Regions from separate parts of the Kluyvera sichuanensis genome, predicted to be linked through region 1. Evidence: predicted binding sites of a transcription regulator. Region 1 holds the regulator's gene; each other region holds the start of a gene.
The links. The regulator sigma-54, encoded in region 1, starts transcription at its own class of promoters, with help from an activator protein. The targets are predictions, from matches to a motif close to GTTGGCACANNTTTCGCTNT.

Region 1 (5,418 bases):
GTTAAACAGCGCAATCACCGCGGCCAGCGCCTCTTCTTCCTGCGGCCCGGTGGCCTCGACCTCAATCTGACGGCCTTTGGCTGAGTCCAGCATCAGCAGCGCAATCACGCTATTCGCTTCCGCTTCGGTTCCTTCATCGTTACGCAGCAGAACCTCTGCGTCGAAATTTTGCATCAGCTCAAACAACTTCATCGCCGGGCGGGCGTGCATGCCCAGCTTGTTGGTTATCTCAACGGTCTGCTTTACGGTCATGATTTGCGTTTTTCCAGCGTCCGGTGACGAGACTGCACGTTCTTGCCGCGCGAGCGGAAGTAGTCAGCCAGCTGTTCGGCAACGTAGACCGAACGGTGTTTACCGCCGGTACAACCAATCGCCACGGTCAGATAGCTACGGTTATTGGTTTCCAGCATAGGTAACCATAGCTCAAGATAGCTGCGGGTCTGGTAGATAAAGTTGTGAACTTCCGTGTGCCTGTCAAGGAACGCAGCCACCGGTTTGTCCAGGCCGGTCATCGGACGCAGCTTAGGATCCCAGTGCGGGTTCGGCAGGAAACGGACGTCGAAGACGTAGTCGGCATCAATCGGAATACCGTGCTTGAAGCCGAAAGATTCGAACACCATCGTTAACTCGCGCTCGCGTTTGCCCAGCAGGCGAGTACGCAGCATCTCCGCCAGTTCGTGAACCGACATCTCGGAGGTATCGACGATCAGGTCGGCACGGGAGCGCAGCGGCTCCAGCAGATTGCTCTCTTCATCAATGGCGCTTTCCAGCGACAGATTCTTACTGGAGAGAGGGTGCAGGCGGCGAGTGTCGCTGTAGCGGCGAATCAGGGTGTTACGATCGGCATCAAGGAACAACAGCTGCGGAGAGAAGTTATCCGGCAGGTTTTCCATGGCCCGCTCAAAGATTTCCGGTGATTCAGGCATGTTACGCACGTCGATGCTGACGGCGGCCGATATTTCCCGGTCAGCGAGCGTTTTTGCCAGTTCTGGCAGCAGCACAACCGGCAGGTTATCGACGCAATAAAAGCCCATGTCCTCCAGCGCGCGTAAGGCGACCGATTTTCCCGAGCCAGAGCGGCCGCTGACGATCATCAGTACCATGTACCGTTTCTCCTCAGTACGATGTGATGTCCACTATGCATCATCGTGAGTTTCCGTATCGGTGATGATTTGATACAGCTCTTCGTCGCTCTGCGCGGCGCGCAGACGACGGCAAATGGTTTTATCCGCCAGACGTTTTGCCACCAGGGACAGCGTGTGCAGGTGGGTTTTGGTCTGGTCTGCCGGCACCAGGAGCGCAAAGAGTAAATCGACGGGCTGATTGTCGATAGCATCAAAGGCGATCGGGGTTTCCAGCTGCACAAACACGCCAACCGCGCGCAGCGTATCCTCTTCCAGCTTGCCGTGAGGAATAGCGATACCGTTACCAATACCGGTACTGCCCATCTTCTCGCGGGTCAAGATGGCTTCAAAGACCACCTGCGGAGGCAGGCCTAGCTGTTTTGCCGCCAGTTCGCTGATGATTTCCAGCGCGCGTTTCTTACTCTGACAGTGCACAGCACTGCGGGTACATTCCTGGTTAAGGACATTGCTCAGTTGAAGAGCCGAATCGTTATTTGTCATAATTTCACCTAAGCATCGCCCGGTATGCGGGCATATCGGGCGACTGCTCGGACAATCAATGTTGTTTTAGTTTGTCTTTATGCTTGTTTAACTGTCTCGCCAGTTTGTCGATCAAACCGTCGATGGCGGCGTACATATCCTTGCCTTCCGCGCTAGCATGAAGTTCGCCCCCGTTAACATGCAACGTTGCATCCGAGATGTGCGTCAATTTCTCCACCTTCAACACAATGTAGACCTGATTGATCCTCTCGAAATACTGTTCGAGCTTAACGAATTTCGTATTCACAAATTCGCGCATCGCATCGGTAATTTCGACGTTGTGTCCAGTGATGTTGAGTTGCATAGTGTCTTCCTTATCAGTTGTGTCAAACCAGTTGTTTACGCTGGTTAGACGGCGGAATGGATAAAGACTCTCGGTACTTTGCAACGGTACGCCGTGCCACCATGATACCCTGTTCAGAGAGCATGGTGGTCAGTTTACTGTCGCTCAGTGGTTTTGCGGGGTTCTCCGCGGCAATTAATTTCTTAACCAGCGCGCGAATCGCCGTGGAAGAGGCCTCGCCGCCGCCCTCGGTACTCACGTGACTGGAGAAGAAATACTTAAGCTCGAAAATGCCTCGTGGGCTATGCAAATACTTTTGCGTGGTCACACGCGAAATGGTGGACTCGTGCATCTCGACGGTCTGGGCGATATCCGCCAGCACCATCGGTTTCATATACTCTTCGCCGAGATCGAAAAAGGCCTGCTGTTGTTCAACGATGCAGCGGCTGACTCGCAGCAGCGTGTCGTTACGGCTCTCAAGGCTCTTAATCAGCCATTTCGCGTCCTGCAGATTGCTGCGGATAAACTGGCTGTCGGCGTCGTTACGGGCGTTGTTGCACATTCCCGCGTAGTGTTGGTTGATCTGCAGACGCGGAATGCTGTCGGCGTTCAGCTCAACGACCCAGCGATCGTTCACCTTGCGCACCAGTACGTCTGGGATCACATACTCCGGCTCGCCGGTCTGGATCGACTGACCCGGGCGCGGATCCAGCGACTGGATCAGATCCACCGCCTCTTTCAACACGTCCTCTTTCAGCCGCGTGACGCGCATCAGTGAACGGAAATCGTGGTTGGCGAGCAGATCGAGATGATCGCTGATAATCAGACGGGCTTCAGTGATTCGCGGCGTAGCGGGGGAGAACTGAGAAAGTTGGATCAGCAGGCAATCGCGGAGATCTTTGGCGGCGACGCCGACTGGATCGAAGCGTTGGATCCGCTTGAGCACGGCTTCCACTTCATCGAGGCCAACCTCTTCGTCGCCAATCCCTTCCAGAATGTCTTCCACCGTGACGGTGAGATAGCCGGTGTCGTCCACCGCGTCGACGATCGAAGTCGCAATAGCCCGGTCGGTCTCGGTAAACGGCGTCAGCTCAACCTGCCACATCAGATAATCCTGAAGCGACTGGGTGGTTTCACCCTGATAAACCGGTAATTCATCGTCCTGATAATCAGCGCCGGTCCCGGAAGGGGTTCCGGCGGTGTAGATTTCATCCCAGCTGGCGTCGAGCGGCAGCTCTTCGGGCATATCAGGTTTTTCCAGCGCATCAACGCTGTCCAGCGTTTCGTTATCGACGGTTTCCTGAGTCTCTACTTCTTCGTGAAGATCGGTTTGCTCAAGCAGGGGGTTACTCTCCAGCGCCTGCTGGAGTTCCTGCTGAAGTTCCAGCGTAGACAGCTGCAGCAGACGGATTGCCTGTTGCAGCTGTGGCGTCATGGCAAGCTGTTGGCTGAGCCTTAATTGCAAACCTTGCTTCATGTTCAGAACGAATATCTCCCGCTAACGTCGTAAACCACTACCCTATCAGAGTCTGAAGTCTTCCCCAAGATACACGCGTTTAACATGTTCGTCTTGTAGGATCTCCTGAGGGGTACCGTGGGCAATCAGGTGCCCCTGGCTGACGATATAGGCGCGTTCACACACGGCCAGCGTTTCACGTACGTTGTGGTCGGTGATCAGCACGCCAAGACCGCTGTCGCGGAGGTGTTCAATGATGCGTTTAATATCGATAACGGAGATCGGGTCAACGCCGGCAAACGGTTCATCCAGCAGGATAAATTTCGGGTTTGCCGCCAGCGCGCGGGCGATTTCAACGCGGCGACGTTCACCGCCGGAAAGCGCCTGGCCAAGGCTGTCGCGCAGATGCTCGATGTGGAACTCTTCCATCAACTCTTTGGCACGGTCTTCCCGCTGTTCGTTGCTCAGATCGTCACGGATCTGCAGCACCGCCATCAGGTTATCGTAGACGCTCAGACGGCGGAAAATGGAGGCTTCCTGCGGCAGATAGCCGATACCGCGACGCGCGCGGGCGTGCAGCGGCAGCAGGCTAATGTCTTCATCATCGATGATGATATTGCCGGCATCACGAGGAACGATCCCGACCACCATGTAGAAGGTGGTAGTTTTGCCCGCGCCGTTTGGCCCAAGCAGGCCCACAATCTCACCGGAATTCACGGTCAGACTGACATCTTCCACCACGCGGCGGCCTTTGTAGGCCTTCGCCAGATTTTTTGCAGTTAATGTCGCCATAACGAATTAGTTACTCTTCTTCTGTGCCGGAGCCTGGTCTTTGGACTTGTCCTGCAGCTGCGATGGAACCAGCACGGTGGTTACGCGTTTACCTTTGTCGCTAAACGCCTGCATTTTCTGCTCTTTGACCAGATAAGTGATCTTGTCGCCTTTGATGTTGCTATCCAGCTGCTCAAGGTAAGCGTTGCCGGTCAGCACCACGAAGTCGTTTGCCAGCTCATAATGCATTTTCGAGGCGCGGCCTTTTACCGGCTTGCCGTTGTCCTGCATCTGGTAGAAGGTTGCCGGGTTACCGTAACCGTCGATGACTTCTTTGCCTTTCTGGTCCGCCGGACGGGTCACGACGACCTTATCGGCGTTGATTTTGATGCTGCCCTGGGTTACCACTACGTTACCGGTGAAGGTCACGACGTTGCCCTGCATATCCAGCGACTGCTGATCGGATTCAATATGAATCGGCTGATTGGTATCGCCGGTAAGCGCCATTGCCGGCAGGCTGGCGGCCAGCAAGGAACCGGCAAGTGCCAGCTTAAGGCTGAGTTTGTTTGTTCTGAATTTCATAAGAGGTTCTAACCTTTTCAATCAGCTCGGCGTTTTTGCTGCGTAAATTGCCGCGCATTTTCAGGCCGCTGGAATTAAATGTTGTTCCGTATAACGTCACCAGATCGTCAGAGGAAACGTCCTGAGTCGTCAGGTTTACCTGGGCATTATCCGTAGTAATCTTACGCAGTTGTGCGTCTTCTGTCAGCGCGTTGATTTCAACGTGCCCATAGAGATACAGCATGCGGTCATTAGTGAGCTTGGCTTTATCTGCTTTAATCGACCAGGTCGGCACCTTGTTGGTGTCATAGGTTGTCAAAAACGGGTGGGTAAACCATGACAACGCCTGGTCGGAAAAATACTCCACATGCTCGGCGATTAACCGGTAGCTGAGCGCGCCCTCGGGGCTGTACACCACGGTATCGGTATGTTCGCTTTGGTAGGTTGGATCGTTTGCGTTAACGACGGCCTGGCTCGTGTCGTCTTTATCGGCCAGGTTCAGGCCGATCAGGACAAGCGCAACCAGCGATAGCACAATAATAACCCAACGTCTGGTTTTACTCATATCGATTGCCCTTTGGCTTCTTCCAGCTTCCCTTGCGCCATTAGCAGCAGGTCGCAGACTTCGCGAACTGCACCGCGGCCGCCCGCAATACGCGTCACGTAATCGGCTTTCGGTAGCA
Region 2 (5,418 bases), 600 kb from region 1:
GAGAGATAAACGTGGTCGGCAGCAGCATAGATTTCCGGGTATTCATCCGGCCAGAAGGTGGTGTGCAGTGCGTTGGTATTAGACAGGACGACGACACGATGCCCCTGCTCGCGCAGCGTTTTCATTATGTCGATAACTTCAGGGCGCAGCGACACAAAAACCGCCTGCCAGCCGTGGGCAAACTGCTCGTAGCTGAGCGGTAGCTCCATATCGTGGCACATGGCTTTTGCAAACGCTTCATCCGATATTTCACCGCGCTCATGCTGATGAAATACCTCTCCCATAGTGAAACTCTGCTTTAGCCGAGCCAGCGGAACGCGGGCGAGATCGCTCCACGTACCCAGAACACGGTTGAAATCAATGTCGACAATCACATTACCTAAATCAAAGATATAGAGCATTTTTGCCTCCGTTCACGCCGTGGAAATTTCACTCTAGCGGGAAAGGAGAACTTTGACCATGAACAAACGCGCTCTATTTCAAAAAGAAAAACCCCGCCATATAGGCGGGGTTTTAGGTCACGACAAAAGAGAGAAATTAATCTTCTTTTGGACCGCGCATCGCGCGTTTACGGTCGTTTTCAGTCAGGTGACGTTTACGGATACGGATAGACGTTGGGGTAACTTCTACCAGTTCGTCGTCATCGATGAACTCCAGAGCTTGTTCCAGAGTCATTTTCTGAGCTGGGACCAGCGTGGTGGCTTCATCAGTACCAGAAGCACGCATGTTGGTCAGTTTTTTACCGGTCAGGCAGTTTACAGTCAGGTCGTTAGAACGGCTGTGAATACCGATGATCTGGCCTTCGTAAACTTCTGCGCCGTGGCCCAGGAACAGCTTACCGCGGTCCTGCAGGCTGAACAGTGCGAACGCAACCGCTTTACCCTGACCGTTGGAGATCAGTACGCCGTTCTGACGCTGGCCCACTTCACCCGGACGAACGTCGTCGTAGTGGCTGAAGGTGGAGTACAGCAGACCGGTACCGGAGGTCATGGTCATGAATTCTGAACGGAAGCCGATCAGACCACGGCTTGGGATCACGTAGTCGAGACGTACGCGGCCTTTTCCGTCTGGATTCATGTTTTTCAGGTCGCCTTTACGCTCACCCAGTGCCTGCATGACAGAACCCTGGTGCTGCTCTTCGACGTCCAGCGTTACGTTTTCGAATGGCTCTTGTTTACGGCCATCGATTTCGCGGAAGATTACTTTCGGACGGGAAACCGCCATTTCGAAACCTTCACGACGCATGTTTTCAATCAGAACGGACAGGTGCAGTTCACCACGGCCAGAAACGCGGAATGCGTCTGCATCCGGAGTTTCTTCAACGCGCAGTGCCACGTTGTGTACCAGTTCTTTCTTCAGACGGTCCAGAATCTGGCGAGAGGTAACGTACTTACCTTCTTTACCACAGAATGGAGAGGTGTTGACGTTGAAGAACATGGTTACCGTCGGTTCATCAACGGACAGTGCTGGCAGCGCTTCGACGTTCTGCGGGTCGCAGATGGTGTCGGAGATGTTCAGCTCGCCCAGACCGGTGATCGCGATGATGTCGCCAGCTTCAGCCAGGTCGCTATCGATACGCTCCAGACCCAGGTGAGTCAGTACTTTACCAACTTTACCGTTACGGGTTTTGCCTTCGCTATCGATGATAGTGATCTGCTGGTTTGGCTTCACTTTACCGCGTTTGATACGGCCGATACCGATAACACCAACGTAGTTGTTGTAGTCCAGCTGGGAGATTTGCATCTGCAGCGGACCATCCAGGTCTACGTCTGGAGCCGGTACACGATCAACGATGGTCTGATACAGCGGGGTCATGTCTTCCGCCATATTTTCGTGATCCAGACCTGCGATACCGTTCAGCGCGGAAGCGTAAACGATAGGGAAGTCCAGCTGTTCGTCGGTCGCGTCGAGGTTAACGAACAGGTCGAATACCTGGTCAACAACCCAATCAGGACGCGCGCCTGGACGGTCAACTTTGTTGATAACAACAATTGGCTTCAAACCATGAGCAAATGCTTTTTTGGTCACGAAGCGCGTCTGCGGCATCGGGCCATCCATTGCATCAACTACCAGCAGCACAGAGTCAACCATGGACATGACGCGCTCAACTTCACCACCGAAGTCGGCGTGCCCTGGGGTATCAACGATGTTGATACGGTAATCATTCCATTTGATTGCGGTGTTTTTCGCGAGGATGGTAATCCCACGCTCTTTCTCCAAATCGTTGGAGTCCATCACACGTTCTTGAGTTTCAGCACGTGCATCAAACGTACCGGATTGCTGCAGCAGCTTATCGACCAGGGTAGTTTTACCATGGTCAACGTGCGCGATGATGGCGATGTTACGCAAATTTTCGATCACAACTTTGCCTCGGGCATTAGAAATAGCGCGTTATTGTACACGGATTAATCGCACTACAAAACAGGATCACAGAGATCCTCCGCAAACAAGTATTGCAGAGTTCCTTTGTGATCGCTTTCACGGAGCATAAAAAGGGCACCTAATCACAATTTGCACCAATATGGTGCTCATCGCTTCAGGATAAGCACTATAATGGTGCAAAGACGCTATCGTGGTGCAGCCCTTTTGCACTATGGTGCGCATGATAACGCCTTTTGGGGGTGATTTAAAAGTTGGCACAGATTTCGCTTTGTATATTTCAGGGCAACAACGCCACTTTAAGCAGTGATTGAAGACCTCGTTACCACGACGACAATGATAAATCCGGGAGATGTTAAGTATGTCCGCTGAACACGTTTTGACGATGCTGAATGAGCACGAAGTGAAGTTTGTCGATCTGCGCTTCACCGATACCAAAGGTAAAGAACAGCACGTCACTATTCCTGCGCATCAGGTAAATGCCGAATTCTTCGAAGAAGGCAAAATGTTTGACGGCTCCTCTATCGGTGGCTGGAAAGGCATTAACGAATCCGACATGGTTCTGATGCCAGATGCATCTACCGCTCTCATCGACCCGTTCTTTGAAGAGTCTACCCTGATCATTCGTTGTGACATCCTGGAACCAGGTACACTGCAGGGCTACGACCGTGACCCGCGCTCCATCGCTAAACGCGCTGAAGAGTACCTGCGCGCTACCGGCATCGCGGACACCGTTCTGTTCGGGCCAGAGCCAGAATTCTTCCTGTTTGATGACATCCGCTTCGGCGCATCCATCTCCGGTTCTCACGTTGCTATCGATGACATCGAAGGCGCATGGAACTCCTCCACCAAATACGAAGGTGGTAACAAAGGTCACCGTCCAGGCGTTAAAGGCGGTTACTTCCCGGTTCCTCCGGTTGATTCCTCACAGGACATCCGTTCTACCATGTGTCTGATCATGGAAGAGATGGGCCTGGTTGTTGAAGCGCATCACCACGAAGTTGCGACTGCTGGCCAGAACGAAATCGCCACCCGCTTCAACACCATGACCAAGAAAGCGGACGAAATTCAGATCTACAAATATGTTGTGCACAACGTCGCTCACCGCTTCGGTAAAACCGCGACCTTTATGCCAAAACCAATGTTTGGCGATAACGGTTCCGGCATGCACTGCCACATGTCCCTGTCCAAGAACGGCGTAAACCTGTTCTCCGGCGACAAATATGCTGGCCTGTCCGAGCAAGCGCTGCACTACATCGGCGGTGTTATCAAACACGCTAAAGCTATCAACGCCCTGGCTAACCCGACCACCAACTCCTACAAGCGTCTGGTCCCGGGTTATGAAGCACCGGTAATGCTGGCTTACTCTGCCCGTAACCGTTCTGCATCCATCCGTATCCCGGTTGTTGCTTCTCCGAAAGCGCGTCGTATCGAAGTGCGCTTCCCGGATCCAGCGGCTAACCCATACCTGTGCTTCGCGGCACTGCTGATGGCTGGCCTGGACGGCATCAAAAACAAAATCCACCCTGGCGAAGCCATGGACAAAAACCTGTACGACCTGCCGCCAGAAGAAGCGAAAGAGATCCCACAGGTTGCTGGCTCTCTGGAAGAAGCGCTGCAGGCTCTCGATGCAGACCGCGAGTTCCTGACCGCAGGTGGCGTGTTCACTGATGAAGCTATCGACGCTTACATCACGCTGCGCACCGAAGAAAACGACCGCGTACGTATGACTCCGCACCCGGTTGAGTTCGAGCTGTACTACAGCGTCTAATCGTATTTTGAGTTGTACTTTCCAGCTGAAGCCGCGCCATTGCCCTTAGGTTCTGGCGCACTCCCTGGAATTAAGTTGCCGTGGAAACTTTCAGCCCATCTCAGGATGGGCTTTTTTCTCCACCAACAACCTGATATCTCGCGCTTTTTACCCGTAAAAAGCTATACTGCACTAAAACAGTGCAAGCCTTTTCAGGAGACTGCTAAATGGCAACAGGCGCACTGCCCGATGCTGGGCAGATCCTTAACTCGTTAATCAACAGCATTTTACTGGTCGATGATGACCTGGCCGTTCACTATGCGAACCCTGCCGCACAGCAACTGCTGGCACAGAGCGCGCGCAAACTCTTTGGTACGCCCTTACCCGAGCTTCTGAGCTATTTCTCGCTGAACATTGGCTTGATGCAGGAGAGCCTGCAAACGGGCCAGGGGTTTACCGATAACGAAGTGACGCTGGTGATTGACGGGCGCTCGCATATTCTTTCGCTGACCGCGCAGCGTTTGCCAGACGGTTTCATCCTGCTGGAAATGGCGCCGATGGATAATCAACGCCGCCTCAGCCAGGAGCAGCTCCAGCACGCTCAGCAAATCGCAGCGCGCGATCTGGTACGTGGGCTCGCCCACGAGATTAAAAACCCGCTGGGTGGCTTACGCGGCGCTGCGCAGCTACTCAGTAAGGCGCTGCCTGACCCGGCGCTGACCGAGTACACCAACGTCATCATTGAGCAGGCCGACCGCCTGCGGAATCTGGTCGACCGTCTGCTTGGCCCACAGCATCCCGGTACGCACATCACCGAGAGCATTCATAAAGTGGCGGAACGCGTCGTCAAACTGGTGTCGATGGAGCTGCCGGAGAACGTCACTCTGGTGCGCGATTACGATCCAAGTTTGCCGGAACTTCCGCACGATCCAGACCAGATTGAACAAGTTCTGCTGAATATTGTGCGCAACGCGCTGCAGGCGCTTGGCCCGGAAGGGGGCGAAATTGTCCTGCGCACCCGCACCGCATTTCAGTTAACGCTGCACGGCGTACGCTACCGACTGGCCGCTCGAATTGATGTTGAAGATAACGGCCCCGGTATTCCATCGCATTTGCAGGATACGCTGTTTTACCCGATGGTCAGCGGCCGCGAAGGCGGCACCGGGCTGGGTCTGTCGATAGCGCGCAGCCTTATCGATCAGCACTCCGGCAAAATTGAATTTACCAGTTGGCCAGGCCATACCGAGTTCTCGGTTTTCCTGCCAATCAAGAAATAAGGTGTGTTTATG
Region 3 (5,418 bases), 510 kb from region 1:
CCACCCACCATTGATAGGTCATGTAGACGCTACCGTGGTTGATGCGTTCGCTGACGCTGGCGCGGCTAATCACTTTGCCGCGGCGGGAGGAGACCCACACCAGCTGCTTATCATGCACGCCAAGCAGGTTGGCATCCTGCGGGTTCATCTGCACAAAGCCTGGCTCATCAGCGAGCGATTGCAGCGCCGCGCAGTTGCCGGTCATCGAGCGACAGGAGTAGTGCCCGACCTCGCGTACGGTGCAGAGCACCAGCGGGAAGTCGGCGTCCGGCGTTTCGGCTGGTGCACGCCACGGTGCCGCAAACAGGTGGCCTTTACCATCAGGCGTGGCAAACTGATTGCCTTCGTACAAATACGGCGTCCCCGGATGGTCAAGGGTCGGGCACGGCCACTGTACGTGCCCCATCTCACCCATTTTCTCGTAGGTGACGCCGTAGAACAGCGGGCACAGCTCGCGCATTTCGTCCCAGATTTGCTGGTTATCGTCGTAATGCATCGGGTAGCCCATTTCGCTTGCCAGCAGGCTGATAATTTCCCAGTCGCGCTTGACGTTATAGGTCGGTTCGATGGCTTTTTCGAAGCGCTGAAAGCCGCGGTCGGCGCAGGTGAAGACGCCGCCGTGTTCGCCCCATGAGGTCGCGGGCAGCAGCACGTCCGCCTGCTCGGCGGTCTTGGTCATAAAGATGTCCTGCACCACCACAAAGTCGAGCGCTTCAAACCCTTTGCGCACCAGACCTAAATCCGCCTCGGTTTGCAGCGGGTCTTCGCCCATGATGTAGTAGGCTTTCACCTTCCCTTCGATGGCCAGATGCGGCACTTCGGTAATGCGCACGCCCACTTTGTCGTCCATCAGGCTGGCATCGATGCCCCAGGCTTTGGCGAACTTCTCGCGCACGGCGGCGTCCACCACATCCTGATAGCCAGGGAACTGGTTTGGCAGCACGCCCATGTCGCACGCGCCCTGCACGTTGTTCTGCCCACGCACCGGGCCAACACCGACCGCTTCTCGCCCGAGGTTACCGGTCAGCAGCGCCAGGCTTGCCAACCCTTTCACCACGTCAACCGCCTGGCCAAACTGGGTGACACCCATGCCCCACATAATGGTCGCCGACGGCGCGGCCGCATAGGTACGCATCGCCTGGCGCACCTGCATGGCCGGAATACCGGTCAGGGACTCTACCGCTTCCGGCGCGTAGTCTTTGACCACTTCACGCAATTCATCAAGCCCGGTGGTATAGCGAGAAACGTACTCGTGGTCGTACAGGTCTTCTTCCAGCAGCACGTGGGCGAAAGCGTTCACCAGCGCCATATTGCTGCCGTTACGCATCTGCAGATGCTAGTCGGCGATGCGCGCGGTTTCAATACGACGCGGATCGCAGACGATAATTTTGGCCCCTTTGTCTTTCGCCTTAATCACGCGACGCGCCACAATCGGGTGCGAGTCCGCGCAGTTGTAGCCAAAAACCAGCAGGCAGCGGGAGTTTTCGATATCGCCGATGCTGTTGCTCATCGCGCCGTTGCCCAGCACGTCCTGAAGCCCGGCCACTGAAGGGCCGTGACAGACGCGCGCGCAGCAGTCGACGTTATTGGTGTACAGCACGCCGCGGGCGAATTTCTGCATCACATAGTTGGTTTCATTGCCGGTGCCGCGCGATGACCCAGTGGTCATAATGGCGCGCGGCCCGAATTTGGCTTTGATATCGCCAAGACGCTTCGCGGTATAGCGAATTGCCTCATCCCAGCTCACGGGAGTGAACTTGCCGCCTTTTTCATAGCGGATCATCGGCTGCGTTAATCGGGGGGTCAGCAGCTTGGTGTCGTTCAGAAAATCCCAGCCGTAATAGCCCTTCAGGCACAGCTCATTCTGGTTGGTTTTACCGTCGGCGGCCTCGGCGCGGATAATTTTACCGTTGTCGACAACCAGCTTCAGTTTGCAACCAGCCCCACAGTAAGGGCACACACTCGTGATTTTTTTCATCAGTAACAGACCTGTTAAAAGAGAAATAAGGATGATTAAAGAGAGATAGACGCGGCGCTATCGAGCGCGGCGCGACGACGTTTTTCCGCGCTCAGCTGTTCAAGCTTGCTGCGGTCGACGCAAAACAGCGCGTGAGTCGGGCAGGCTTCCATACAGGCTGGGCCAGCTTCACGGTGGTAGCAGAGGTCACACTTGTTGGCTTCCGCTTTCTCCGCACGCACCTTCAGGCCCGCGCCGCTGTTACGAACCACCGGACGCACCACCACTTCCATCGCACCGTATGGGCACGCCACCACGCAGGTTTTGCAGCCGATGCAGCGTTCCTGCATCACATGGATAAAACCTTTATCGCGGCTGATTGCGCCGTTCGGGCAGACGTTAGCGCACGGCGCGTCTTCGCACTGGCGGCAGGCGGTGGCGGTAGAGACATCTACGCCTTTAATAACGTGAATACGGGGCAGGAAAGATTGCGGCGTCAGCGCGGCGCAGTCCTGATCTTCCTGGTGGGAAACCACGCATGCGACTTCGCATGTCCGGCAGCCAATACATTTACTCGCATCAGCAATGATGAAACGGTTCATCAACTTCTCCAGCAATGACAGTGAATTCGCGGGAGAATGCATTATTCGAGCCAACTTTTAGTTAGCTGTTTTTTAAGGAGATTTTATTGCTGATGATGAGAGATAAGCTGTCATCGTCACTTATGACGATGACAGATGACGACGCTAAGCGTGCGGACCGGGGACGATGGATTCACGCTCAATCAGTTCACCAGGGAAGGTTTGCTGATATTTAAAATCCCCGCCGTCGAGCATGAAAATAAGGCGGTGGATGGTCTCTTTGATCATTTCCGTGACCGGAATTCGCACGCTGGAGAGCGACGGCACCATATACGGTGCGAGAGTAATATCATCAAAGCCCAGCACCGAAACCTGCCGCGGTACGTTTATTCCGCGCGCATGCAGACGTTTAATCGCCCCGACCGCCATATCGTCATTACTGGCGACCAGCGCGCTAAAGTTCACCTTACTGTCCAGCAGCGCATCCACTCCGGCGGCACCGGTCGCGGGCGTCCACTTTCCTTGTACAATCAGCTCCTTACGCACGGCAATGCCGTGCTTCGTCAGCGCGTCTTTATAGCCGGACAGGCGTTCAATACCGGTAGGAGAATCCAGCGAGCCGGTAATAAACGCAATATCGCGATGGCCAAGGAGAATTAACCGCTCCACCGCATTCTGACTGGCGGATTTTTGATCGCAATACACGCAGTGGCTGCTATTTCGCCGCAGCCGACGGTTAATCACTAATATCGGCTGCTGTTGCTGCTGAATAATCTCGTCAATATCGTCGACGCTCAGAAAACGGGGATAAATAATAATGCCGTCACAGCGCAGGTCGAGCAGGTACTGAATGGCATCTCGCTCCTCCTCGGCGCTGTGCTTACCGTCCGCCAGAATCAGCCGCCGCCCGTGATCTTCGGTCATGCTCGCCGCGTGGAACAGCAGCTCGCTGAAATAGACCCCGTGATAGAGCGTATTGGTGACCACCAGCCCCAGCGTCTGCGTCTTTTTGGTCGCCAGGTTACGTGCCAGAAGATTAGGCCGATAGCCACTCTCTTCAATGGCCAGAAACACCCGGTCTTTCGTCTCCTGACTGACATAACCGTTGCCCGATAGCACCCGGGATACGGTGGCTTTCGACACGCCCGCCCGTCGCGCCACCTCCAGCATTGTCGTCATAATCATACCTTTGAGAAATCATTTGCCAGCAGTGTACTTCACCGTTTCGCTATTTTCAGCATCCACCGATCTGCGCGCTTTTTGCCCAACGCTGGTTCATGTGATCGGTTTCACGAATTAATCAAAAACAAAAATTAGATCTTGATGTAACAAAAATAACACATGAATATTATGTGGAACCGGTTTCCTATGCAACGTTTCATCACCCCGCCACACCGGGCGATGAGCGATAAGTACCCTACTGATAAAACAGGATTTTCCGATGTCTAAAAACTATGCGGCTCTGGCGCAATCCGTGGTGGGCGCGCTTGGCGGCGTGGAGAACATCTCCGCCGTCACGCACTGCATGACTCGCCTGCGCTTTGTACTGAAAGATGAAACGCAGGTCGACAGCGCCAGCCTCAAGGGCATCAGCGGCGTGCTGGGCGTGGTGCGTAATGACAACCAGTGCCAGGTGATTATCGGCAACACCGTCTCCCAGGCCTACCGTGAGGTGGTGAACCTGCTGCCGAGCAACCTGCAGCCTGCCGCCCCGGTCGGAAAACCGAAACTCACCTTACGCCGTATCGGCGCGGGGATCCTCGACGCGCTGATCGGCACCATGTCGCCGCTGATCCCGGCAATTATCGGCGGATCGATGGTTAAGCTGCTGGCGATGATCCTCGAGATGACCAGCGTGCTGCCAAAAGGCGCACCGACGCTCACTATTCTGACGGTGATCGGCGACGGCGCGTTCTTCTTCCTACCGCTGATGGTCGCCGCCTCTGCGGCGGTGAAGTTCAAAACCAATATGTCACTGGCGATTGCTATTGCCGGGGTGCTGGTGCATCCGAGCTTTATTGAGCTGATGGCGAAAGCGGCTCAGGGCGAGCACGTCGAATTCGCCTTTATCCCGGTAACGGCGGTGAAGTACACCTATACCGTGATCCCGGCGCTGGTGATGACCTGGTGCCTCTCCTACATTGAACGCTGGGTCGATAAGATCACCCCGGCGGTCACTAAAAACTTCCTTAAACCGATGCTGATCGTGTTGATCGCCGCACCGCTGGCGATCCTGCTGATTGGCCCGATTGGCATCTGGATCGGTAGCGCCATCTCCGCATTGGTGTACACCATTCACGGCTACCTCGGCTGGCTGTCGGTCGCCATTATGGGCGCACTGTGGCCGCTGCTGGTGATGACCGGGATGCACCGCGTCTTTACGCCCACCATCATTCAGACCATCGCCGAGACCGGCAAAGAGGGCATGGTGATGCCGTCGGAAATTGGCGCCAACCTGTCGCTCGGCGGTTCGTCGCTGGCGGTGGCATGGAAAACCAAAAACCCGGAGTTGCGTCAGACCGCGCTGGCGGCGGCCGCTTCCGCCATTCTGGCCGGCATTTCCGAGCCCGCGCTGTACGGCGTCGCCATCCGTCTGAAACGCCCGCTGATCGCCAGCCTGATAAGCGGCTTTATCTGCGGCGGCATTGCCGGTGCCGTCGGGCTTGCCAGCCACTCCATGGCCGCGCCAGGCCTGTTCACCAGCGTGCAGTTCTTCGACCCGGCTAACCCGATGACGATCGTCTGGGTATTTGGGGTGATGGCGCTGGCGGTGGTGCTCTCCTTTGTGCTGACGTTGATTCTTGGTTTTGAAGATATTCCCGTCGAAGAGGCCGCCGCTGAGGCGCGCAAGCGTCAGGCCAACGCGCCTGCCGGTGCGGC

Region 2: glnA (glutamate--ammonia ligase) is a predicted target of sigma-54. The motif match lies at 2,633-2,652, and genes of this name have one in related genera.
Region 3: hydN (electron transport protein HydN) is a predicted target of sigma-54. The motif match lies at 2,595-2,614, and genes of this name have one in related genera.

Annotation. Positions count from the first base shown of each region.
Region 1 covers NZ_CP162271.1:3,166,718-3,172,135, reverse strand. The annotation lists gene npr (PTS phosphocarrier protein NPr) at 1-252, opposite strand, end outside; gene rapZ (RNase adapter RapZ) at 249-1,103, opposite strand; gene ptsN (PTS IIA-like nitrogen regulatory protein PtsN) at 1,137-1,625, opposite strand; gene hpf (ribosome hibernation promoting factor) at 1,681-1,968, opposite strand; gene rpoN (RNA polymerase factor sigma-54) at 1,991-3,424, opposite strand; gene lptB (LPS export ABC transporter ATP-binding protein) at 3,470-4,195, opposite strand; gene lptA (lipopolysaccharide ABC transporter substrate-binding protein LptA) at 4,202-4,756, opposite strand; gene lptC (LPS export ABC transporter periplasmic protein LptC) at 4,725-5,300, opposite strand; gene kdsC (3-deoxy-manno-octulosonate-8-phosphatase KdsC) at 5,297-5,418, opposite strand, start outside.
Region 2 covers NZ_CP162271.1:3,761,760-3,767,177, reverse strand. The annotation lists gene yihX (glucose-1-phosphatase) at 1-401, opposite strand, end outside; gene typA (ribosome-dependent GTPase TypA) at 538-2,361, opposite strand; gene glnA (glutamate--ammonia ligase) at 2,741-4,150, shown strand; gene glnL (nitrogen regulation protein NR(II)) at 4,357-5,406, shown strand; gene glnG (nitrogen regulation protein NR(I)) at 5,416-5,418, shown strand, end outside.
Region 3 covers NZ_CP162271.1:2,658,186-2,663,603, forward strand. The annotation lists partial or broken gene fdhF (formate dehydrogenase subunit alpha) at 1-1,978, opposite strand, end outside; gene hydN (electron transport protein HydN) at 2,014-2,559, opposite strand; gene AB2B48_RS12920 (LacI family DNA-binding transcriptional regulator) at 2,704-3,717, opposite strand; gene ascF (PTS cellobiose/arbutin/salicin transporter subunit IIBC) at 3,980-5,418, shown strand, end outside.